DNA from 2 places in the Peribacillus sp. NPDC096379 genome. Region 1 is predicted to be linked to the other one. Evidence: a T-box and tRNA genes for the amino acid it is inferred to sense, from the RefSeq annotation. Region 1 holds a T-box; the other holds one or more tRNA genes.
The links. A T-box is a leader RNA that pairs with one kind of tRNA and senses whether it is charged. The one in region 1 lies ahead of ileS (isoleucine--tRNA ligase), so its partner is inferred to be a tRNA-Ile.

Region 1 (18,420 bases):
TAGAGAACAGCTAATCGAACAAGAAAAAGTGAACAGGAAACTCAGTCAGGAATTACGGAAAAAGCAGGCACAAGTAACAGATATTGAAAAAGACCTTTCAAAAGAAAAGGAATCCTCGTTTAAACTTGCAAAAGAAGCTAAGAAATATCGGATGTTTCTAGGGAAGATTAAAGTGAAAGGACCAGGACTTACCGTGACGCTTGCAGACGGTATGACTGGAAAAGTAGATGATAATATAAATGATTACCTAGTTCATGAACAGCATGTTTTTAAGGTCATTAATGAATTGTACATATCAGGTGCAGCTGCGGTGGCTGTTAACGGACAGAGGCTGAATCATAATTCGTATATTGTTTGCAATGGTCCTGTAATTACTGTGGACGGACAGCAGTATCCTGCCCCTTTTGTGATCACGGCAATTGGGGATACTAACGTGTTGGAGGCTTCACTTAACTTAGCTGGAGGAGTCAAAGATCAATTAGTGAATGAAAATATCATATTCACGATATTGAAGCAAAATGAAGTGGAAATGGAACCGGTATTTAGTAGCTAAGAAAATTCACCGTACCAAAGAAAGCTTGGTGACACTTTTGAAAAAAAGGAATAAAATCGCCTTTACTTTAATTGCGGTGATCATTGGATTTATGGTAGCCATTCAATATAAAACGATTAAAGAACCATCCATCAAGCAGGTAAGGGATACGCGTGATTCCTACGAGCTTAGAAGCGGTATATTAAAGGAGCAGAAAGTCCAAACTGAATTGGTTCAGGAAATCAGTAATTTAGAAGAAAAGCTTGCTCAATACGATACAACAAGAAGTCAGAGTAAGGAGCAAATTCTAAGTGAAACGTTGGAAGAGCTCAAAAGCGAAGCAGGAATGACTGAAGTGAGTGGAAAAGGAATTATTTTAACCATTAAACCAATTGAGGAAAACATTCTATTAGGTGAGAACATTCCGAATGCTTCTCCTGAGCTTTTAAAACGGCTGCTAAATGAGTTATACCTATACGACGCAAAAGAGATTTCGATAAATGGGCAGAGGATTATTACTACATCTGTTATTCGAGATATTAATGGACAAACAAAGATTGATGGCAAGAGTGTATCAAGGGATTCAATTGAAGTAAGGGTACTTGCAAAAGACGCCAAGAAACTTAAAGAAAGGATTCAGGTTTCTCCGACAATAGATAATTTTTATGTGGATAATTATGAGGTTACTATTTCTAACCCATTGGACAAAGTAACGCTACCTTCTTATCAAAACTCATTAAATATTCAATATATGGAACCCATTGATGAATAGGAGGACAAATAACCTATGTGGCTTCCTATTTTTGGCCTTTTAGTAGGCATCACTTTAGGCCTTTTAACAGATATCAAAATTTCCGCTGAATATGCGAATTATTTGTCGATCGCGATTCTTGCAGCATTAGATACTTTAGTTGGTGGAATTAGGGCGCATTTACAAAATATCTATGATGAAAAAGTTTTTGTATCTGGATTTTTCTTTAATATCATCTTGGCTGCAAGTTTAGCTTTTCTAGGCGTACATCTTGGTGTAGACTTATATTTAGCTGCTGTTTTTGCATTTGGTGTAAGATTGTTTCAAAATATAGCAGTTATACGACGCGTAATGTTAACAAAATGGTCCCTTTTTAAAGAAAAAACAGAAAAAAATTAGTGTTTTTTTAAAGGAAATATGTTATGCATGACGAATATTGTTAAGAAGTGTATCGTTTATGAAACAGATGACATGACATGTGCAACTCGAATTTGTTTAACACATGTACGATTCTGCTTTGAAAAATAGACAGACTATCCAAAGGGAAAACGATTCTTTGGTAGCTATATCACTACAAGTGCGTGTTCAAAAAGGAGGATAAAAAGAGCCGAGAAGTTCGCAAGCTTTTTTACCGGAGTTTTTGAACAACCTCTACAATATGGTTATGAAGGATAGAAAGAACATTTGTATTACCTACTGTTGTTTTTTAGAAAAATGTTAAAACTTGAAGGAGGTGCCATGGAATGAACAGCAATGAAATTTACGTAAGTCTCGACATCGGTACATCCAGTATTAAAGTAATCATTGGTGAAATGGTTAACGATACATTAAACATAATCGGTGTAGGAAATGTAAAATCAGAAGGATTAAAAAAAGGGTCAATCGTAGATATAGATGAAACCGTTCAATCTATTCAGCGAGCCGTTGAACAGGCAGAACGAATGATTGGGATGGAAATCAATAAGGTAATAGTCGGTATAAGCGGTAATCATGTAATGTTACAACCTTGCCATGGCGTTGTCGCAGTTTCAAGTGATAATAAGGAGATAACCATTGCGGATGTTGTAAGGGTTAGAGAGGCAGCCGAATTGATTACGATTCCTTCTGACAGGGAGATTGTCGATATTATCCCAGTTCATTATAAAGTGGACGAGCTTGATGAGATTAGCGATCCAAGAGGCATGATTGGTGTTCGATTGGAAATGAGAGGGATATTAATCACAGGTATGCGCACGATTTTACATAATTCATTAAGATGTGTAGAAAGAGCAGGCTTGGAGATTACAGATATTGCGCTTCAACCACTTGCTGCGGGCTCTCTTGTGCTATCAAAAGATGAAAAAGAACTTGGTGTTGCGCTTCTCGATATTGGCGGTGGTTCAACAACACTTGCTGTTTTCGAACAAGGGTATTTGAAACATACATCTGTGATACCAATTGGCGGAGAGACGATTACTAAAGACCTATCTATCGTATTACGTACAACAACAGATGATGCAGAGAAAATCAAAGTTAAACATGGGCATGCTTTTTATGATGATGCATCAGAAGAAGATGTGTTCAATATACCTATTATCGGTAGCGACCAGCACCAACCTTGCAATCAGCTGATGTTATCTGACATAATCGAAGCAAGGATGACAGAAATATTTGAACTTGTTCAAAACGAATTAAATAGAATTGGCGAGAGTGATCTTGCAGGAGGATTTGTATTGACTGGCGGCGTTGTAAAGATGCCAGGAGTTTTAGAACTTGCTCAATATATTTTCCAAAACCGAGTGAGGACAGCTGAACCGAATTATATTGGTGTTCGTGAACCTCAATATACAACAGCTGTTGGATTAATTAAACATGCTTGTAAAAAGGCAAGAACACAAAAAAATAATCAAGCTCCTGTAGCTGCAAGTCCAGCTTACGAAAATCGGGAACAGACTCAAAAAATGCAGCAGCCTCAACCGAAAGAACGAGTGGAGAAACCTCGGACCGAAAAAGGTGAATCTAAATTCAAAAAGATCCTTGGTTACTTTTTTGAATAGACAGGAAATTATCGGAATATCGTCAAATTAGGAGGATTATCATGTTAGAGTTTGATTCTAATCTAGAAACATTAGCTACTATAAAAGTCATCGGTGTAGGCGGGGGCGGTAACAATGCCGTAAACCGTATGATTGAGCACGGGGTCCAGGGGGTAGAGTTTATTTCTGTTAACACAGATGCGCAAGCTCTAAATCTATCAAAAGCAGAAATTAAAATGCAAATCGGGGGTAAACTTACTCGTGGATTAGGTGCAGGTGCAAATCCAGAAGTAGGTAAAAAAGCGGCTGAAGAAAGCAAAGAACAAATTGAAGAAGCGTTAAAAGGCGCGGATATGGTATTTGTAACGGCAGGAATGGGTGGTGGTACGGGTACTGGTGCAGCGCCTGTTATCGCTCAAATTGCAAAGGACTTAGGAGCGTTGACTGTAGGTGTTGTTACACGTCCCTTCACATTTGAAGGACGCAAACGTTCGACACAGGCTCAGGGTGGAATAGGTGCAATGAAGGAATCGGTCGATACGCTAATTGTTATTCCAAATGATCGATTACTTGAAATCGTTGATAAAAGTACGCCAATGCTTGAAGCATTCCGTGAAGCTGATAATGTCCTTAGGCAAGGTGTTCAAGGGATCTCTGATTTGATTGCGGTTCCTGGGTTAATTAACTTGGACTTTGCAGATGTTAAGACGATTATGTCTAATAAAGGTTCTGCGCTCATGGGAATTGGTATTTCTTCTGGTGAAAACCGTGCAACTGAAGCAGCAAAAAAAGCCATCTCAAGTCCACTTCTTGAAACATCTATCGACGGTGCTCAAGGGGTCTTAATGAACATTACTGGCGGAACGAACTTAAGTTTATTTGAAGTTCAAGAGGCAGCGGACATTGTTGCAAGTGCTTCTGATCAAGAGGTAAATATGATTTTCGGTTCTGTTATTAACGAAAACTTTAAAGACGAAATTGTCGTAACAGTGATCGCTACAGGCTTTAATGATGCGGAAGAGATTAAACCTGTATCGTCAAGACCTTCTTTTGGACAAGTGCGACCTTCATCACCAACTTCAACTACTGGAGTTAAACGTGAAGTAAAAAGGGAAGAACATGTCGAGCAGCAACAACAACAACAGCCTGTTCGTAATTCTAATCAAGCAGAAGAAGCATTGGATATCCCAACCTTTCTACGTAACCGTAATAAACGACGCTAATTTGTTGAGTTATAAAATTTAACAGGTTAAAAGAGCATGTTCAAAAAGAAGGATAAAAGAGCCGAGAATTTCAAGAAGAGACAGAGCTTTGATGCAATTCGTAAGCTTTTTTACCGGACTTTTTGAACACCCTTTATAATAAGACTCTTTTCTACAGAATAAAGAGAGGATGCCCATTAAGGCTCTATCCTCGCACTCTATACACATAAACTGTGTATAGATGATGTGAGGTCTAACCTTTTTGATATGGGGCATCCTCTTTTTTTGCGTGCTTATCCATTCCTTTTTGAAAATTGGGAGTTTCACTTTATCGAATTCCCTGATTCAATGACAACTAAGGTAAGAATGTTACGTTGTTTAATCATTATTTGTGTCACTCACTTTTTTTAGTAGATAACGTTTTACTTTGTAGCCTGTATGCTCTAAGTAGCGCTCCTTGTCCCGTTTCCTCCACTAACAAAGATCATCAGCGAACCATCTTCCCTTGATTTTTTCTACAAAAAAGCAGAAAAACTCCTAAAATATCCAGTCATAATGTGACACACTTTCTGATGCAAGGTACGATATACTTTTTGCTAACAGAAGGTGTGCAAGCTATTCTGTAAAATGATAAAAATTATTATGATTTTTTCGGTCTTGTTTTAACAAGACGCGTTCCCTTTTCTTGCGAGAAAGAAGATATTCATTAACAAATTCTGGTTGTTGCGCAAGTAGCCGAACTCCTGCATGGTCCAGCTCAACCTGATTGATGGGGTAGAAGAGTACCCTTTACAGGTTTACGCAGGACGTGCTGACTTCTGAGTTTGCGCAATTCTAAAAGGGGGGTGTATATTTGACGCTCTATTTGGATGTTATCTGGTTATTGAATTGGTTGTTTGATTGTCTTTTGCTTTACTGGACTGCGATTTTGTTAAAGCGGAGAGTTCCTTTCTGGAGAGTTCTTGCGGGGGGGTTCCTTGGTTCTCTCATTATTGTCTTATCTTTTACTTCATATCATTTGTTTACTGATAGAGTGTTAGTAAAACTATTATTCTCCATTTTTATGATTTTAACAGTGTTTGGTTTTGGCAGGTTTAAAGTTTTCGTGAAAAATTTGGCTGCGTTGTATTTCGTTACTTTCTTGTCTGGAGGTATTTTGCTCGGTCTCCATTATTTATTTGAATACAAGGTTTTATCTGGACAGCACACTATGTATAAAGGGATTAATCAATTCGGTGACCCAGTCAGTTGGATATTTGTTATGATTGGATTCCCGCTGGCATGGCAATTCTCAAGGAGGACTTTAGAATCGATAGAAATGACGAAGATTAACCATCAACAATTAGTTAAAGTTACGGTGAAAATTGATGATTTCATTTGTTCAGTTGAAGGTTTTATTGATAGTGGAAATCAGCTGTATGATCCAATTTCGCAGTCTCCAGTCATGATTTTATCACTAAAAGGCCGAGAAAATATGATTCCAAAAGATATGGTAGCACTTTTTGAAAATCCAGATATTCTACTTAATGACGTGGGAGGCACTCAGTATACGTGGGCGGATCGATTACGAATTATTCCAAGTAAAGTTGTTGGAAATGATCACCAGTTGTTGACTGCGATTAAATCCGACTGGATTGAAATTATTCAAAATAAAGATATTTTTCGCGTGAAAACTGGACTAGTCTCTTTTACCTTCCAAACGTTATCGGCAGATGGAAAATTTGACTGCATTGTCCATCCGAAAATGGTAACGGGTATTCCAGTCCAAGCCGTTTCATGAGAAGGGATATATAAAACATACTCACATTTGTAGAAAATAGAAGGGAGAATTCAATTGAAAAAAACTATTCTGCGTCTCACCTATTACTGGTATAAACTATTGTTTAAGCTCGGGTTGAAAACAGACGAAATTTTCTACATTGGAGGGAGTGAGGCCTTGCCACCTCCGCTCTCCAAAGAAGAAGAGGAAGTGTTAATTAATAAATTACCAAAAGGTGACGAAACAGCACGTGCCATGCTAATTGAGAGAAACTTACGACTTGTTGTTTATATTGCGAGAAAATTTGAGAATACAGGCATTAATATCGAGGATTTAATCAGCATTGGTACAATAGGCTTAATCAAAGCTGTTAATACTTTTAATCCAGAGAAAAAAATTAAATTAGCTACATATGCATCCAGGTGTATCGAGAATGAAATCCTCATGTATCTGCGGAGAAATAATAAGATTCGTTCTGAGGTGAGCTTTGATGAGCCGCTTAATATCGATTGGGATGGCAATGAGTTACTGCTTTCCGATGTACTTGGAACAGAGGAAGATATAATTACGAAAGATCTAGAAGCTAATGTAGACCGAAAATTGTTAACAAAGGCACTTACGCAGCTTTCTGATCGAGAGAAACAAATTATGGAACTACGATTTGGATTAGCAGGACAAGAAGAAAAAACACAAAAGGATGTAGCGGATATGTTAGGGATTTCTCAATCTTATATTTCTAGACTAGAAAAAAGAATTATTAAAAGACTTAGAAAAGAATTTAATAAAATGGTATGAAAAAAAATTTTCTAAATGCAAATAGCGATTGGCACTGGGTTGATCTTTAATCGGTGTTTTTAACGATCCCTCACTGTGCATATTTTTCAAACTCCGGGAGATACTTAATTTTGAAAGGCAGCTCCTGTGAGGAGGGAAAAATTTTGTCTCGTAACAAGGTTGAGATTTGCGGTGTTGATACATCAAAACTACCGGTATTAAAAAATGAAGAAATGCGGATACTCTTTAAAGAAATGCAAGGTGGCGATACATCAGCGAGAGAAAAACTGGTAAACGGCAATCTTCGGCTCGTGTTGAGCGTAATTCAGCGCTTCAATAACCGGGGGGAATTTGTGGATGATCTATTTCAGGTAGGCTGCATTGGTTTAATGAAATCGATTGATAATTTCGATTTGGGTCAGAATGTTAAATTTTCGACATATGCTGTCCCGATGATTATCGGAGAGATTAGAAGATATTTACGTGATAATAATCCAATCAGGGTTTCCCGCTCGTTAAGAGATATCGCCTATAAAGCTTTACAGGTAAAAGAAAAGTTGATGAGCCGAACATTGCGCGAACCAACTGCTGCAGAAATTGCCAAAGAATTAGATGTATCCCACGAAGAAATCGTCTTTGCACTCGACGCAATTCAGGATCCAGTTTCATTGTTCGAGCCAATTTATAATGATGGTGGAGATCCGATTTACGTATTAGACCAATTAAGTGATGAAAAAAATAAAGACAGTCAATGGATTGATGAGATTGCGTTGAATGAAGGAATGCGTCGTCTGAATGAACGAGAGAAAATGATTCTCCGAAAACGATTTTTCCAAGGGAAAACCCAAATGGAAGTGGCCGAGGAAATTGGCATCTCACAAGCACAAGTATCAAGACTTGAGAAGGCAGCAATTCGGCAAATGAATAAGAATATCCAACAATGAAAAATTATTGTTTGGACAGTAACCGACTCCATTTCTTGGCATATGTCAAGAATATGGAGTTTTTTATGTATTAATGTGTGTATTAAAAGTTGAACTAAGAAAGTTTTAAAATCAAGTACATGTGGTTTCTTTTTAAACATATACATAGTATTAAGAAATAACATGGCGTAAAACTCTACAATTTAGTTTGACGGAAGGCTTGATAAAATTGAGAAACTATTCAAATAAATTGGCGGAGCAGAGTTGCAGTTTTATCCTGCATTAACGGGCAGTAAGACCCCCACCTTAAGGCTTGGAGGAATCTAAGATGCGAAGGTGGGGGATGAAGAAAATCCTCACTGATTGAAGTTTTACTTTATTAAAATGATATTTAATTTTGAATAAAGAAGAGGAGCTGATCAAAATGGTCAGAATATCTGAATTTCAAATAAAAGATATTGTCAATATAGGGGATGGAAAAAGATTGGGAAATATGGTGGACCTTATTATTAATCCTCAAGCAGGTTCCATTGAAGCGATCATTGTATCGAATGGAAGCAGAATGCTTGGTATTTTTGGAAAAGACGAAGAGATTATCATTCCATGGAAAAAAATAAAAAAAGTCGGTGAAGATGTTATTCTAGTTGAACATTCATTTGCATTTAAAGAAAACCTTGATGATTAGCAAGTAATTCTGCTTTTCATAGTGAAAATAAAGGGTAATGTGATACACTAAATAAAAAACAAGAGGTAGGGATTATGACAGAACCATTTCTATTGCATGAAGAAGAGTTTTTTTATCTCGAAAGCTGGATGAATAAGTTTCCAGGGCTAGTCGCAGGTTTCACTACAAAAAATGGTGGAGTTAGCAAGGCGCCCTATGCTTCGTTGAATATTGGCTTTCATGTGGGTGATAACAAGGAGGATGTTGTCGCAAATCGCAGTCTGCTAGCCGAAAAGCTATCTTTCCCTTTAACCGAATGGGTTTGTGCCGAACAGACGCATGAGACAAAGGTTGTGAAAGTTTTGCCGTCTGACTGTGGAAAGGGTGCGAAGGATTATCTTTCCAGTCTCAAAGCAACGGACGGACTTTTTACAACAGAGAAACAAATTCTCCTCACCCTTTGTTATGCGGACTGTGTTCCTCTTTATTTCATCGCACCAAAGCATAGCATGGTGGGAGTAGCTCATGCGGGGTGGAAGGGAACAGTCGCAGGGATTGCAACTTCCATGATCCAGTCATGGAATCAAGCGGGTATCCTGTCATCAGATATTCATGTAACGATTGGTCCATCCATTTGTGGCGATTGTTATGTTGTCGATGATAAAGTTGTCAAGTTTGTGCAGAAATTGCTGGAAGATTATGACGAAAAGCCATATAATTTAATTAGTGAAGGACAATATAACCTAAATCTGAAACAGGTCAATGCTGAAATTCTAGTAAAGGCCGGGGTTCCTCGAGAACAAATAGACATTTCTACACTATGTACCAGCTGTGAAAACGAAAAGTTTTTCTCTCATCGACGTGATCAAGGAAAGTCAGGACGTCTCATGAGTTTCATTGGCTGGAAGGAGGAATAAAGGGAACATTGAGAGTAGTAGATAATAAAACGATCATTGATGAAAAAATAAAAGCTGCATGTCAGAAAAGTGGCAGAAACAGTGATGAAATTACGATAGTAGCCGTGACAAAATACGTTTCAGTGGAGCGTGCTAATGAAGCAATAGAGGCTGGGCTTATGTCTCTCGGTGAAAATCGAGATGAAGGGCTTTTAAATAAATATGCTGTATTAGGGGACAAGCCAACCTGGCATTATATTGGCAGCCTGCAAACTAGGAAGGTCAAAAATATCATTGATAAAGTGGAATATATACATTCTCTTGATCGGATGTCATTGGCTGAAGAAATTGAAAAACGGGCAACTAGGCCGATAAAATGTCTAGTGCAGGTAAATGTTTCTGGTGAAGAGTCTAAGCATGGAATGACTCCTTTAGAGACGTTATCGTTTATTCGTAATTTAGAATCTTTTACAAATATTCAAATAGCTGGGTTAATGACAATGGCTCCTCTTACGGAAGATGAAAATGAACTTCGGGCTTGCTTTAAAAAATTAAAGGAGCTACAAAAAGAAGTTCAAGCTGCCAACATGACACATGCACCATGTATGGAGTTATCAATGGGAATGTCGAATGATTTTACTATTGCCATTGAAGAAGGTGCAACGATGATTCGCATAGGAACTGCATTAGTCGGTGGGGAATCCTAAGGAGGTATACGTTTCATGTCATTCGTATCAAAATTTAAATCATATTTCGCGTTAGATGATGAATATGAATACAGAGAAGAATTGGTCGAGGAAGAGGTGAAGGAAGCGAAACCAATGAAATCATCGAAAAGCGCGCATTCCTCCCAGAATGAAAATAAGAATGTAGTAAGTTTGCAAAGTGTTCAAAAATCTTCTAAAGTAGTATTATTAGAACCGCGTGCATATGCAGAAGCCCAAGAAGTAGCAGATCATTTAAAAAATCGTCGTGCAGTTGTCGTAAACTTGCAACGAATCCAGCATGATCAAGCTAAACGTATTGTCGATTTCCTAAGCGGAACAGTTTATGCGATCAGTGGTGACATACAAAAAATTGGTACAGATATATTCTTATGTACTCCGGATAATGTGGATGTTTCCGGAAATATTACCGGGTTTGCTTTGGACGAGGAGTACGAAGAAGCGAGGTGGTAAAGCGAAATGACAATGTTAGTTGGGATTTTATTAACGGTAATTAGATTTTATTCATATGCACTAGTTGCCTATATTTTAATGTCATGGTTTCCTAATGCAAGAGAAACAGCGATTGGGCAGTTTTTAGCTAGAATCAGTGAGCCATATTTAGAACCGTTTAGAAGATTTGTTCCGTCTTTTGGAATGATTGACTTTTCACCAATTGTTGCAATACTTGCTCTGCAGTTTGCAGGATATGGGATCAGGCAGATTTTCTCATGGCTCTAAAGGCTTTTTATAGTGCGTGTTCAAAAAAGCCAAGAAATTTTGCGAGCGATAGTCTCAAACCTTGCGGGTATCCAGTAATACGTAAGAACTGAAGAGACGAAGTGACAAAGAAATTCGCAAGCTTGTTTACTGGACCTTTTGAACAACCTTTTAAAGGGAGTATTATTTCATGAATATTTACCAGCATTTCAGGCCGGAAGAAAAAGAGTTTATTGATCGTGCACTTGGATGGATAGAGGCAGTAAAGCAGAATTATTCTCCCAGATTAACTGATTTTCTTAATCCGCGTGAACAACAAATCTTACTTGCTTTGGCTGGAAATGATGCTGCCGCTTTGCTGCGATTTTTTGGAGGCAGTGAAGTGGTAGAGCGCAAACGTGCCCTCATTTATCCCGATTATTATGTTCCAGAGGAAGCAGACTATCAAATGACTTTATACGAAATATCGTATCCAAAGAAATTTATTTCGCTTACGCATAGGCATGTTCTAGGAACACTTATGTCGCTTGGTTTGAAGCGTGAAAAATTTGGTGACATTTTAGTAGATGGACAGAATATTCAATTTATCGCGGCTGCGGAAATTGAGGATTATCTTACTGCAAACTTAGAAAAGATGGGCAAAGCTTCTGTTTCCATAAAAAAGCTTTCTTTAACAGAAATTATTGTAGAGCAAGGGAACTGGGAGGAGCAGAGTCATACCGTATCATCGCTTCGACTTGATGCCCTACTTGCAGCCTTTACTAATTTATCGAGACAAAAAGCCCAAGCCTTACTAGCTGCTGGCAAGGTAAAGGTCAATTTCAAAAGTACTGAGCAGGGTTCAATGGAATGCCGTGAAGGTGACACTTTATCTGTGAGAGGATTTGGTAGAGCCAAGGTCTTGTCGATAGATGGTAAAACGAAAAAAGATAAATGGCGAGTTAGTATCGGCAGGAAAAAATAACGAAGAAATTAGTAGGAAACACGTGAATGTTGTCATAAATATAAGACTTATAGAGAATACGTGGAGGTGCATCATGCCATTAACCCCGATTGATATACATAATAAGGAGTTCAGTAAAGGCTTCCGTGGATATGATGAAGATGAAGTAAATGAATTTCTTGATCAGATTATTAAGGATTATGAGCTGATTCTCCGGGAAAAAAAAGAACTTGAACAGAAACTGAATGAAGTAGACGATCGTCTTGGCCATTTTAATAATATTGAGGGAACACTGAATAAATCCATCATCATTGCTCAAGAGGCTGCCGAAGAAGTAAAACGTAACGCCCAAAAAGAAGCAAAGTTGATAATTAAAGAAGCTGAGAAGAACGCAGATCGGATAGTTAATGATTCACTCAGCAAAGCAAGAAAACTTGCTCTGGAAATTGAAGATTTGAAAAAACAATCCAAAGTATTTAGGATAAGGTTCAAGATGCTAGTTGAAGCGCAGTTAGATTTGCTAGGTTCAGATGACTGGGACCACCTAATGGAATATGAAGTCGATGCAACAGAATTTGCAGACAAAGATTCATAATCCCTTCTTGACTTTTTGCACTTATTTCGCATATAATTTCTTACAATCAACTTAATATTGATATGAAACGATGATAGGGATAGTAAATGCATTCATACACTTATTTAAGCGAACTGGAGATGGTGGAAGTCCGGTATAAGTGAACGTATTGAATATCACCCTGGAGTTCCGAGTCGAACCCGTTAATGGCAGTAAACAAGGCGTTACATTCACGTTACGAATGCTTGAGAGGATAAAGATTGTCTAATACTTTATCTAGCCAGGGTGGTACCGCGGGAATATAAGTCTTCTCGTCCCTATTTTAGGGATGAGAGGACTTTTTTTGTTGCTTAAAAACGTTACAGAATTTTTTATGTCGATAGAGACTGGGTCTATCTGTATTCAGCAAAGCATAACCCCGTATAGCCTCCAGTTTAGGGAGTCAAAATACAGACTATTTATTTGGAGAACCACATGCTTTATCAGAATTATACAGGATGTGCTGACTACAATGTTCGCCAGAGGATGTGGTGGACGATAGGAGAAGTTCCGTAAAGGCGTTTTAAGCTTTTCTAATAGGATGGAGGAAGAATAATGGAATACAAAGATACTTTATTGATGCCAAAAACAGAATTTCCGATGAGAGGAAATTTACCGAAAAGAGAACCTGAAATGCAATCAGCATGGGAAGAAATGAATATTTATCAAAAGGTTCAGGAAAAAACGAAAGGCCGTCCGCTTTTCATCCTTCATGATGGACCTCCCTATGCAAATGGAGATATCCATATGGGGCATGCTTTAAACAAGGTTTTGAAGGACTTCATTGTTCGTTTTAAATCAATGAATGGTTTTCACGCGCCATACGTACCTGGTTGGGATACACACGGTCTTCCAATTGAAACGGCTTTAACAAAAAAAGGTGTAAAGCGGAAAGAAATGAGTGTCGCAGAATTTCGTAAGCTTTGTGAAGAATATGCATATCAACAAATTGATGGTCAACGTGAGCAATTTAAACGTTTAGGTGTTCGTGGCGATTGGGAAAACCCATATATTACTCTAAAGCCTGAATACGAAGCACAGCAAATTAAAGTGTTCGGTGATATGGCGAAGAAAGGGTATATTTATAAAGGGAAAAAACCAGTTTATTGGTCTCCTTCAAGTGAATCTGCACTTGCTGAAGCTGAGATCGAATACCAAGATAAACGCTCAGCATCGATTTATGTTGCGTTTGATGTTGTAGACGGTAAGGATGTCCTTGAAAAAGGCACGAAAATCGTGATCTGGACAACGACTCCTTGGACCATTCCAGCAAACCTAGGTATTTCCGTTCACCCTGATTTGACATATGTTGTCGTAGAAGTGGATGGAACACACTATGTAGTTGCACAAGCACTACTTGAAGCAGTCACTGCGACAATCGCTTGGGAAAATCCAACTGTTGTTAAAACGGTAAAAGGGAATGAACTAGAACACGTTTTAGCGAAACATCCTCTATATGACCGTCAATCGCTTGTTATGCTCGGTGAACATGTAACAACAGATGCTGGTACTGGTTGTGTGCACACTGCGCCTGGACACGGGGAAGATGACTTTATCGTTGGTCAAAAATACGGTCTTGATGTTTTGTGCCCAGTTGATGAAAAAGGGGTTATGACTGAAGAAGCAGGAGAGTTTGCGGGTCTTTTCTATGATGAGGCAAATAAACCGATTACTGAAAAGTTACAGGAAATTGGCGCATTATTAAAATTGAGCTTCATTACCCACTCATATCCACATGACTGGCGGACGAAGAAACCGACAATCTTCCGTGCAACTGCTCAATGGTTTGCATCCATTAAAGATTTCCGAAGTGATCTATTGACAGCAATTGAAGAAACAAAATGGGTTCCAGCTTGGGGAGAAACTCGTCTGTATAATATGGTTCGTGACCGTGGAGACTGGTGTATTTCTCGTCAACGTGCTTGGGGAGTTCCGATTCCTGTCTTTTATGCAGAAGATGGCCAGGAAATCATCACAGATGAGACGATTAATCATGTATCTGATTTATTCCGCGAACATGGATCAAACGTTTGGTTTGAACGTGAAGCGAAGGACTTGCTTCCGGAAGGATTTTCACATGTTGGTAGTCCAAATGGTCTCTTTACAAAAGAAACAGATATTATGGATGTTTGGTTCGATTCAGGATCATCACATCAAGCCGTTTTGGAAGAGCGTGAAGACTTGCAACGCCCTGCTGATTTGTATTTAGAAGGGTCAGACCAATATCGCGGTTGGTTTAACTCATCGCTTTCAACAGCAGTAGCAGTAACAGGGAAAGCGCCGTATAAAGGCGTACTAAGTCATGGTTTTGCTCTTGATGGCGAAGGTCGTAAAATGAGTAAGTCAATTGGCAACGTCGTAATACCAGCAAAAGTAATGAATCAACTGGGAGCAGATATTCTTCGTTTATGGGTTGCTTCTGTAGACTATCAATCAGATGTACGTGTATCTGACCCCATTCTTAAACAAGTGGCAGATGTATATCGTAAAATTCGAAATACATTCCGTTTCCTTTTAGGGAATTTGGAAGGATTTAATCCAGAAACCGATAAAGTTGCATTTGAAAATCTTCATGAAGTCGATCAGTTTATGATGATTAAATTGAATAAATTGATCAAACAAACAAAATTGGCCTATGAAAACTATGAATTTGCATCCATCTATCACCTTGTCAATAATTTCTGTACGCTTGATTTAAGTGCTTTCTACTTGGATTATGCAAAGGATATTTTATATTGTGAGGCACCGGATAGCCACGATCGCAGAGCTATTCAAACTTTCTTATACGAAGCACTAGTAAGTTTGACTAAGCTTGTTTCACCGATCCTTTCTCATACAGCAGATGAAGTTTGGGCATTCATTCCTGGTGTTTCCGAGGAGAGCGCTCAGCTAACATTAATGCCTGAAGAATATTCAGTGACCAACACGAACACCATCGAAGAAAAGTGGAATGCTTTCTTAGATCTTCGTGATGATGTACTCAAAGCGTTAGAAGAAGCAAGAAATCAAAAAGTGATTGGGAAATCTTTGAACGCCAAAGTAACTGTTTATGTAGATGAAAAAGAAAAGACTTTGTTGAATAGCATCGAAGAAAATCTTGAACAACTATTCATTGTTTCTAAGTTTGAAGTAGGTGGAACAGTGGAAGAGGCTCCTGATCAAGGAATTAAATTAGACAAAGCCGTAATCGTAGTTGAAAAAGCTGAAGGTGAAACATGTGAACGCTGCTGGAATGTTTCAGAAAAAGTCGGGACAGTTGAAGCACATCCAACTCTTTGCCCTCGCTGCGCTACAGTTATGACGGAACATTATACAAACTAAATTAGCCATCCAATAAGGATGTGTCATCAGGTCTGTTTTCCACATCATGATATCCAGAGAACATCATGATGTGGGGACAGGCCTTTTAGAGGTTGTTCAAAAAAGTCCGCTAAAAAAGCTTGCGAATTGCATCAAAGCTCTGTTGCTCCTCGAACTTCGCGGTTCTACTTAATCTCCTTTTTGAACACGCATTTTTAAAATTCGGCTTAAAAAACAATCTTCATTATGCAATGAATCAAGATTATGCTACAATTCATAAGAAAAGATTGCGATTAGTTTGGGGGATTGAATGTGTTCTACTATATAATTGCCCTGTTGGTTATTGCAGCTGATCAGTTAACGAAGTGGTTGGTTGTAAAAAAGATGGAATATGGGGAAAGTATCGAAATTATTGAAAATTATCTATATATAACTTCACATCGAAATCGTGGTGCTGCCTGGGGAATTCTTCAAGGTCAAATGTGGTTCTTTTACGTGATTACGATAGTCGTCATGATCGGCATCATCTACTACATTCAGAAATTGAGCAAAGAAAGTAAACTTCTCGGAGTAGCGCTTGGCTTAATGCTAGGTGGAGCGATTGGTAATTTCATTGATCGAGTGATCAGAAAAGAAGTAGTGGATTTCGTTCATACGTACATTTTTAATTATAGCTTCCCAGTATTTAATGTTGCCGATTCAGCACTTTGTATTGGTGTTGCCTTACTCGTAATTTATATGTTTTTATCAGAAAGACAAGAAAAAAAGGAGCGAAAGAATGACTAATTTTACATACAACATTGAATCAACAGAAAGTAAAGCGCGAATTGACAAGGCGTTAGCAACTTTGAACGCAGAATGGTCTCGTAATCAAGTTCAGCAATGGATTAAAGAGGGCCATGTTCTTGTGAATGGTGTTGCTGTGAAAACGAATTACAAATGTCAAGAAGGCGATGAGGTCATCGTTACAATTCCTGAACTTGAAGAATTGGATGTTGTCGCAGAAGAAATGAATTTAGAGATTTTCTATGAAGACAGTGATGTTCTTGTCGTGAATAAACCTCGCGGGATGGTCGTTCACCCGGCACCAGGTCATACTTCTGGGACACTCGTGAATGGTTTAATGGCACACTGTACGGATTTATCAGGAATTAATGGCGTCATGCGTCCAGGAATTGTTCATCGTATTGATAAAGATACATCTGGTTTATTAATGGTTGCTAAAAATGATATGGCCCATGAAGGTCTTGTACAACAGTTGGTTGATAAATCCGTAACTAGAAAATATCAAGCAATTGTACACGGTGTGATTCCCCATGATTTTGGAACGATTGATGCACCAATTGGTCGTGACAAGAAAGATCGCCAAAGTATGACTGTGACTGATGAAAATTCAAAAAATGCTGTCACTCATTTCAGGGTAATCGAACGATTCAAGAATTTCACTCATGTTGAATGTCAATTAGAGACAGGGAGAACCCACCAAATTCGTGTTCACATGAAATATATCGGGTATCCGCTCGCTGGAGATCCGAAATACGGTCCAAGGAAAACATTGGATATAAATGGACAAGCTCTACACGCAGGACTGTTGGGCTTTGTACATCCAAGATCGAAGGAGTATATAGAATTCGAAGCACCGCTTCCAAAAGAGTTTGAAGAATTGTTGGATTACTTAACTAAAAGTAATTGACAGCTTTGAGAAATAGAGATAAAATAAAAATAAGTTAAATATGAACCTTTAAACCGGTCCAGTGAGACCGAGAAGGAAAACGGATTAATTGGCCGACCTTATGTTGCCAATTTTTAAAAAATCCCTATGCCTTCTTGGTATGGGGATTTTTTAATGATAATAAACCCATCATATAGTGAGAAGGGGAGACATACATGACTGAGAAAGCCATAGTGTTAGATGAACAAGCGATTCGTCGTGCACTGACTAGGATTGCGCATGAGATCATCGAGAAAAATAAAGGCATTGAAAATTGCGTTTTAATTGGGATTCGAACACGAGGAATTTACCTTGCAAATCGATTGGCAGAAAGAATCAGTGAAATCGAAGGCAAGGGGATACAAGTGGGAGAGCTTGATATCACACTTTACCGCGATGATTTATCAAAAACGACAGCGGATGGAAATCCGATCGTAAACGGATCAGATATTCCAGTCGAAATTGAGCAAAAAACCGTTATTCTCGTGGATGACGTTTTGTATACAGGCAGAACAGTACGGGCAGGAATGGATGCACTAGTTGATATGGGAAGACCTTCACAAATCCAGCTTGCAGTCTTAATAGACAGAGGTCATCGAGAATTGCCGATACGTGCGGATTTTGTGGGTAAGAACGTACCAACATCCCAAACAGAGAAAATATCTGTCGCCTTAACTGAAGTTGATCATGAAGATCAAGTAAGTATATTAGAAAAATAAATAAAGCCCTTTTTAATAGGTGGTCCTGAGAGGCTGACAAAGGGGAGTATGCTAAAGACGTGATCATGCCTTTATACAGGCATAATCAACTCTTAAGCAAACCTCTTTGTGCACACGGCAAAGAGGTTTTTTTATGTGAATGGGAGGAAAGTTTCGTGGAACAAGTAAAGAAAAAAGACATCATGTATGATGTA
Region 2 (4,825 bases), on a different contig from region 1:
TTAACCAATATATATTTTAATGATGATTCTAAAGTCTGTTATCTAGTTTTGAAGGAATAAACCTTCTAACTGAATTTAGTCTGGTAATGATGGCAAAGAGGTCACACCCGTTCCCATTCCGAACACGGAAGTTAAGCTCTTTTGCGCCGATGGTAGTTGGGGGTCTCCCCCTGTGAGAGTAGGACGTTGCCAGGCTAAGCCCCTAAAAGTAGGGGCTATTATTTTGTACATAGTTGTATGTGGCCCCTTGGTCAAGCGGTTAAGACACCGCCCTTTCACGGCGGTAACACGGGTTCGAATCCCGTAGGGGTCACCATATTGGAGGATTAGCTCAGCTGGGAGAGCATCTGCCTTACAAGCAGAGGGTCGGCGGTTCGATCCCGTCATCCTCCACCATTACCTATAGTGCCGGTGTAGCTCAACTGGTAGAGCAACTGACTTGTAATCAGTAGGTTGGGGGTTCAAGTCCTCTTGCCGGCACCACTTTCAAATTTGTATGAGCCATTAGCTCAGTTGGTAGAGCATCTGACTTTTAATCAGAGGGTCGCAGGTTCGAATCCTGCATGGCTCACTATTAGTTTAGCGGGCGCGACGGAATTGGCAGATTCCATCTTGTAATGCCCCGTAGTTCAATTGGATAGAGCATCTGACTAACAGATCAGAAGGTTATGTTATGGTTCGATTCCTTTTGGGTGCGCCTTGATACGGGAAGTAGCTCAGCTTGGTAGAGCACTTGGTTTGGGACCAAGGGGTCGCAGGTTCGAATCCTGTCTTCCCGACCATCTATGTGTCTAAACATTTATTATGGGGCCTTAGCTCAGCTGGGAGAGCGCCTGCCTTGCACGCAGGAGGTCAGCGGTTCGATCCCGCTAGGCTCCACCATTATTATAATTATCGTATACGCTTCATTATTTGGCGGCGTAGCTCAGCTGGCTAGAGCGTACGGTTCATACCCGTGAGGTCGGGGGTTCGATCCCCTCTGCCGCTATAAAATTATGCAGCTGAATTTTTAATTATTACGGAGGTATACCCAAGTCCGGCTGAAGGGATCGGTCTTGAAAACCGACAGGGGAGTCAAATCCCGCGGGGGTTCGAATCCCTCTACCTCCTCCATTTTTTCAAAAAAGGTCACACAATTCATATCGTCGCGGGGTGGAGCAGTTCGGTAGCTCGTCGGGCTCATAACCCGAAGGTCGCAGGTTCAAATCCTGTCCCCGCAATCTGGTCCGGTAGTTCAGTTGGTTAGAATGCCTGCCTGTCACGCAGGAGGTCGCGGGTTCGAGTCCCGTCCGGACCGCCATTTTTATTCAGTAGATAAACTTACTGTTGATATAATTTGTTTGGCTCAGTAGCTCAGTCGGTAGAGCAAAGGACTGAAAATCCTTGTGTCGGCGGTTCGATTCCGTCCTGAGCCATCATTAGCTTAATACGGAGGGGTAGCGAAGTGGCTAAACGCGGCGGACTGTAAATCCGCTCCTTCGGGTTCGGCAGTTCGAATCTGCCCCCCTCCACCATTCATTATAGGGGTATAGTTTAAAGGTAGAACAAAGGTCTCCAAAACCTTCGGTGTGGGTTCAATTCCTACTACCCCTGCCAACTTAAAATTCATCTTACATTATGGCGGTTGTGGCGAAGTGGTTAACGCACCTGATTGTGGTTCAGGCATTCGTGGGTTCGATTCCCATCAGTCGCCCCATTTATTTTATCTTATTGGGCTATAGCCAAGCGGTAAGGCAACGGATTTTGATTCCGTCATGCGAAGGTTCGAATCCTTCTAGCCCAGCCATTTTATATATGCGGGTGTAGTTTAGTGGTAAAACCTCAGCCTTCCAAGCTGATGATGAGAGTTCGATTCTCTTCACCCGCTCCAAAATGGGCCTATAGCTCAGCTGGTTAGAGCGCACGCCTGATAAGCGTGAGGTCGATGGTTCGAGTCCATTTAGGCCCACCATAACCTTATATGTTGTTCCGCAGTAGCTCAGTGGTAGAGCATTCGGCTGTTAACCGAACGGTCGTAGGTTCGAGTCCTACCTGCGGAGCCATTTTTTTATATAAGGAAGTACTCAAGAGACGCCCCTACTATGGATGTAGGTCCGGGTAATCGGCGTGAGGATTCAAATCCTCTAAGGTGCGTAAAAACTAATCTTACTTGGGTTAGTTTTTTTGTTTTATTCATTCAGCAAGTGCCACAATTTACGTCAAAAAGTTTTACAGAACTTAGAGCCTCTTTTTAACATAAGCCTCCCGTATTTGGCATCAGGTACGATCTATGTAGCCCCACACTCCAGCTACCTAATTCACTTTATAACTATATCCATTGAGATTACTGAAGTATTACTTAAATAGTTTTTTTGCTGAAACTACTGTATCACGTATAATATGTTAGGCGTATATAAAAACAGAGCAGTATTTTTTATTTCGTCCCCATTCAGTTAACATAGAGGTAGAATAATTGAATCCTTTTTCAATAAAAAAGGGGTCAGATCCTATATCTACTTCAAACCGACCCCATTTTCTAAAAGTGGGCTTATAATGAGTGAATTCTTATTCAATGAAAAAACCGCCAATCCCTTGATACGTATGGGGTTGACGTTTTTTTATTTTTAGCGTCCCAGATAGGAGTCGAACTTACGACCTATAGATTAGGAGGCACTGTTAAATTTCAGTTTCCTTTACAATAGGTTTGAACTGTTTATAAATCCTACTATAACGGCAATTTCCACGCTTTTACCGTATACCAAGCGTAAAATACTAAATAAAAGTGTCTGACGTTTCCGAAGCAATGTTTCCGATTTTTATGATACAAGCTTCACTAGTTTGTTTTCAACATAATTACGATTTTCTGCCGCTCGAGCCCCGCCTGAAAGCCTTACTGAATATTTACCAAAAGATTCAAAAACTAAATACAAAGTGTTCGATCGTATATATTTACTGAATGAATCATGTTTTAGCTATTATTCAAAATTCCCCTCTTTTGAACGATTTTTTCGTAATCATAGCGATACTTAGCAGGTGAAACGTTCATCATCTCAGTAAATACGCGCGTAAAGTAATGCACTGATCCAAAGCCGGTAACGTCAGCTATCTCTTTAATAGGAATGCTTGTTGTTTCAAGCAGGCGGACCGCCTCCTTTACCCTTTCCTTACGAATATAATTGGAGAAACTTTCACGAAGTTCATTAGAAAAGAGCCTTGATAAATGACGTTTAGAAATGTGAAGATAGTTGGCGACATGTTCTAGCTTCAATGGTTCTGATAAATTATCACGAATGAACAGCTTTGCTTGATATAGATGTGTTGGAGAACTAAACATTTTTTCTTGACTTCGACTTCTCTGAGTAGCTTCGGAAAACATAGAGTTAAAGGACAGTATGAGCGTGTGTGCCATATTAGTAATTAAATTAAAGTCGTTGATACCGCCTTTTGACGTATAATCTACCAATGCCCTCCATATTAAGGCGGTTGGGGAATCATCGGCAACATTGACACAAATCTTATTTGTTTTCGCCAGCCGATTAAACATGCTAATGGCATCATCCTTTGATTTTTCATGTGAAATCTCGAAAGCAACAAATACAAGAAAAAGTCCTGTTTCACTTAAAATTTGGTGCTGAACGTTCGGACGGGATAAAAATACTGTCCCTTTCTTTAACGGATATTGTCCATCCATGTCTTTATAAAGTCCTTCTCCACTTAGTACATAACAAACTTCAAAAAATGAATGCCTATGTAACGGGGTGTTAAAATGCTTCGGGGTAACTCCCCAATAATGCACCTTAAAGGCAATTTCTTCTCCAAGTGGTTCCATTGCATATTGAGCCAAAATCCCTTCACTAAGTTTACATGATTGGATTACCAAAAATATCCCTCCGATGTCCTCATAAGACAAAAAAATAGCCTATTCTGATAAAGACTGGAATCTATAAATTTTTTAAAATTATAACAAGTATACTATCAATTTTAAGGGAGGAAAATATTATGATTACTTTAAAGGATGCTGACTTTTACAAAGAAAATGGATACTTACTTGTTAAGGGGGTTTTTACTAAAGATGAAGTAGAGCAAATGAGAAATGCGGTTGAAGACATTATTCAACGTGCAGCAAATGCAAAACAAGATCAAAATCATGCATGGCAAGGGGAGCATATCCCACCAAACGAGTTAAAAAAACTTGTTTTAAAAGGGTTTCATGACGTTCATTATCATGATGCATCGTTCTCTAGAGCCATTATCCATCCAAGTATGGTGTCTATTTTGCAAAAGCTTATCGGACCGAATGTACAATTACATCACTCCAAAATGCTGGTTAAACCACCTGAAAAGGGAGCAGCTTTTCCAATGCATCAGGATCATCCGTATTTTCCACATGAAAGTCATACCATGTTGGCAGCTAGTGTTCATCTTGATGATGCAGACTTGGAAAACGGATGTCTAAGGGTTATACCAAAATCTCATAAAGAAGGATCGATCCCACATGTAGGGCGTCACTACTTAAATCATAAGGAATACCCGATTTCCATAGGGACTCCGTGCCCTGCCGAAGCAGGCGACGTTCTGTTTTTTAATTATTTAACGATACATGGCTCGGATAGTAATCACAGTGACCGGCCGCGTAGAAACGTATTATTCCAATATCGTGATCCGTCGGATAAACCGACTGCCGATGTACACGTGAACTGGGGGCAAGGCTTGATGGTCTGTGGAGAAAATCCAACGTTCCGTGACTATCAGGCTGATTTTGCCTCAAAAATAGTGAAATGAAAGTTGAATGCAGCTAATTTGGTCTGAAACACATACAAACACGGATTATAGTGCGGCGACTCTT

Region 2: it has a tRNA-Ile gene. The T-box ahead of ileS (isoleucine--tRNA ligase) is inferred to sense a tRNA for this amino acid. The anticodon was not compared.

Annotation. Positions count from the first base shown of each region.
Region 1 is NZ_JBIWFD010000002.1:512,148-530,567, forward strand. It holds gene ACIQZI_RS11505 (DUF881 domain-containing protein) at 1-553, shown strand, start outside; gene ACIQZI_RS11510 (DUF881 domain-containing protein) at 519-1,304, shown strand; gene ACIQZI_RS11515 (small basic family protein) at 1,320-1,682, shown strand; gene ftsA (cell division protein FtsA) at 2,027-3,319, shown strand; gene ftsZ (cell division protein FtsZ) at 3,361-4,521, shown strand; gene spoIIGA (sigma-E processing peptidase SpoIIGA) at 5,354-6,280, shown strand; gene sigE (RNA polymerase sporulation sigma factor SigE) at 6,335-7,054, shown strand; gene sigG (RNA polymerase sporulation sigma factor SigG) at 7,198-7,977, shown strand; gene ACIQZI_RS11545 (YlmC/YmxH family sporulation protein) at 8,381-8,641, shown strand; gene pgeF (peptidoglycan editing factor PgeF) at 8,716-9,537, shown strand; gene ACIQZI_RS11555 (YggS family pyridoxal phosphate-dependent enzyme) at 9,546-10,223, shown strand; gene ACIQZI_RS11560 (cell division protein SepF) at 10,239-10,694, shown strand; gene ACIQZI_RS11565 (YggT family protein) at 10,701-10,961, shown strand; gene ACIQZI_RS11570 (YlmH family RNA-binding protein) at 11,131-11,904, shown strand; gene ACIQZI_RS11575 (DivIVA domain-containing protein) at 11,978-12,478, shown strand; T-box leader at 12,540-12,779, shown strand; gene ileS (isoleucine--tRNA ligase) at 13,052-15,817, shown strand; gene lspA (signal peptidase II) at 16,109-16,582, shown strand; gene ACIQZI_RS11590 (RluA family pseudouridine synthase) at 16,575-17,489, shown strand; gene pyrR (bifunctional pyr operon transcriptional regulator/uracil phosphoribosyltransferase PyrR) at 17,684-18,226, shown strand; gene ACIQZI_RS11600 (solute carrier family 23 protein) at 18,409-18,420, shown strand, end outside.
Region 2 is NZ_JBIWFD010000004.1:489,346-494,170, reverse strand. It holds partial or broken rRNA gene ACIQZI_RS19525 (23S ribosomal RNA) at 1-8, shown strand, start outside; rRNA gene rrf (5S ribosomal RNA) at 80-195, shown strand; tRNA gene ACIQZI_RS19515 (tRNA-Glu) at 242-316, shown strand; tRNA gene ACIQZI_RS19510 (tRNA-Val) at 321-396, shown strand; tRNA gene ACIQZI_RS19505 (tRNA-Thr) at 408-483, shown strand; tRNA gene ACIQZI_RS19500 (tRNA-Lys) at 499-571, shown strand; tRNA gene ACIQZI_RS19495 (tRNA-Pro) at 706-782, shown strand; tRNA gene ACIQZI_RS19490 (tRNA-Ala) at 807-882, shown strand; tRNA gene ACIQZI_RS19485 (tRNA-Met) at 915-988, shown strand; tRNA gene ACIQZI_RS19480 (tRNA-Ser) at 1,021-1,113, shown strand; tRNA gene ACIQZI_RS19475 (tRNA-Met) at 1,147-1,220, shown strand; tRNA gene ACIQZI_RS19470 (tRNA-Asp) at 1,224-1,300, shown strand; tRNA gene ACIQZI_RS19465 (tRNA-Phe) at 1,343-1,415, shown strand; tRNA gene ACIQZI_RS19460 (tRNA-Tyr) at 1,431-1,514, shown strand; tRNA gene ACIQZI_RS19455 (tRNA-Trp) at 1,523-1,596, shown strand; tRNA gene ACIQZI_RS19450 (tRNA-His) at 1,621-1,696, shown strand; tRNA gene ACIQZI_RS19445 (tRNA-Gln) at 1,712-1,786, shown strand; tRNA gene ACIQZI_RS19440 (tRNA-Gly) at 1,797-1,870, shown strand; tRNA gene ACIQZI_RS19435 (tRNA-Ile) at 1,875-1,951, shown strand; tRNA gene ACIQZI_RS19430 (tRNA-Asn) at 1,968-2,042, shown strand; gene ACIQZI_RS19425 (helix-turn-helix domain-containing protein) at 2,948-3,859, opposite strand; gene ACIQZI_RS19420 (phytanoyl-CoA dioxygenase family protein) at 3,979-4,761, shown strand.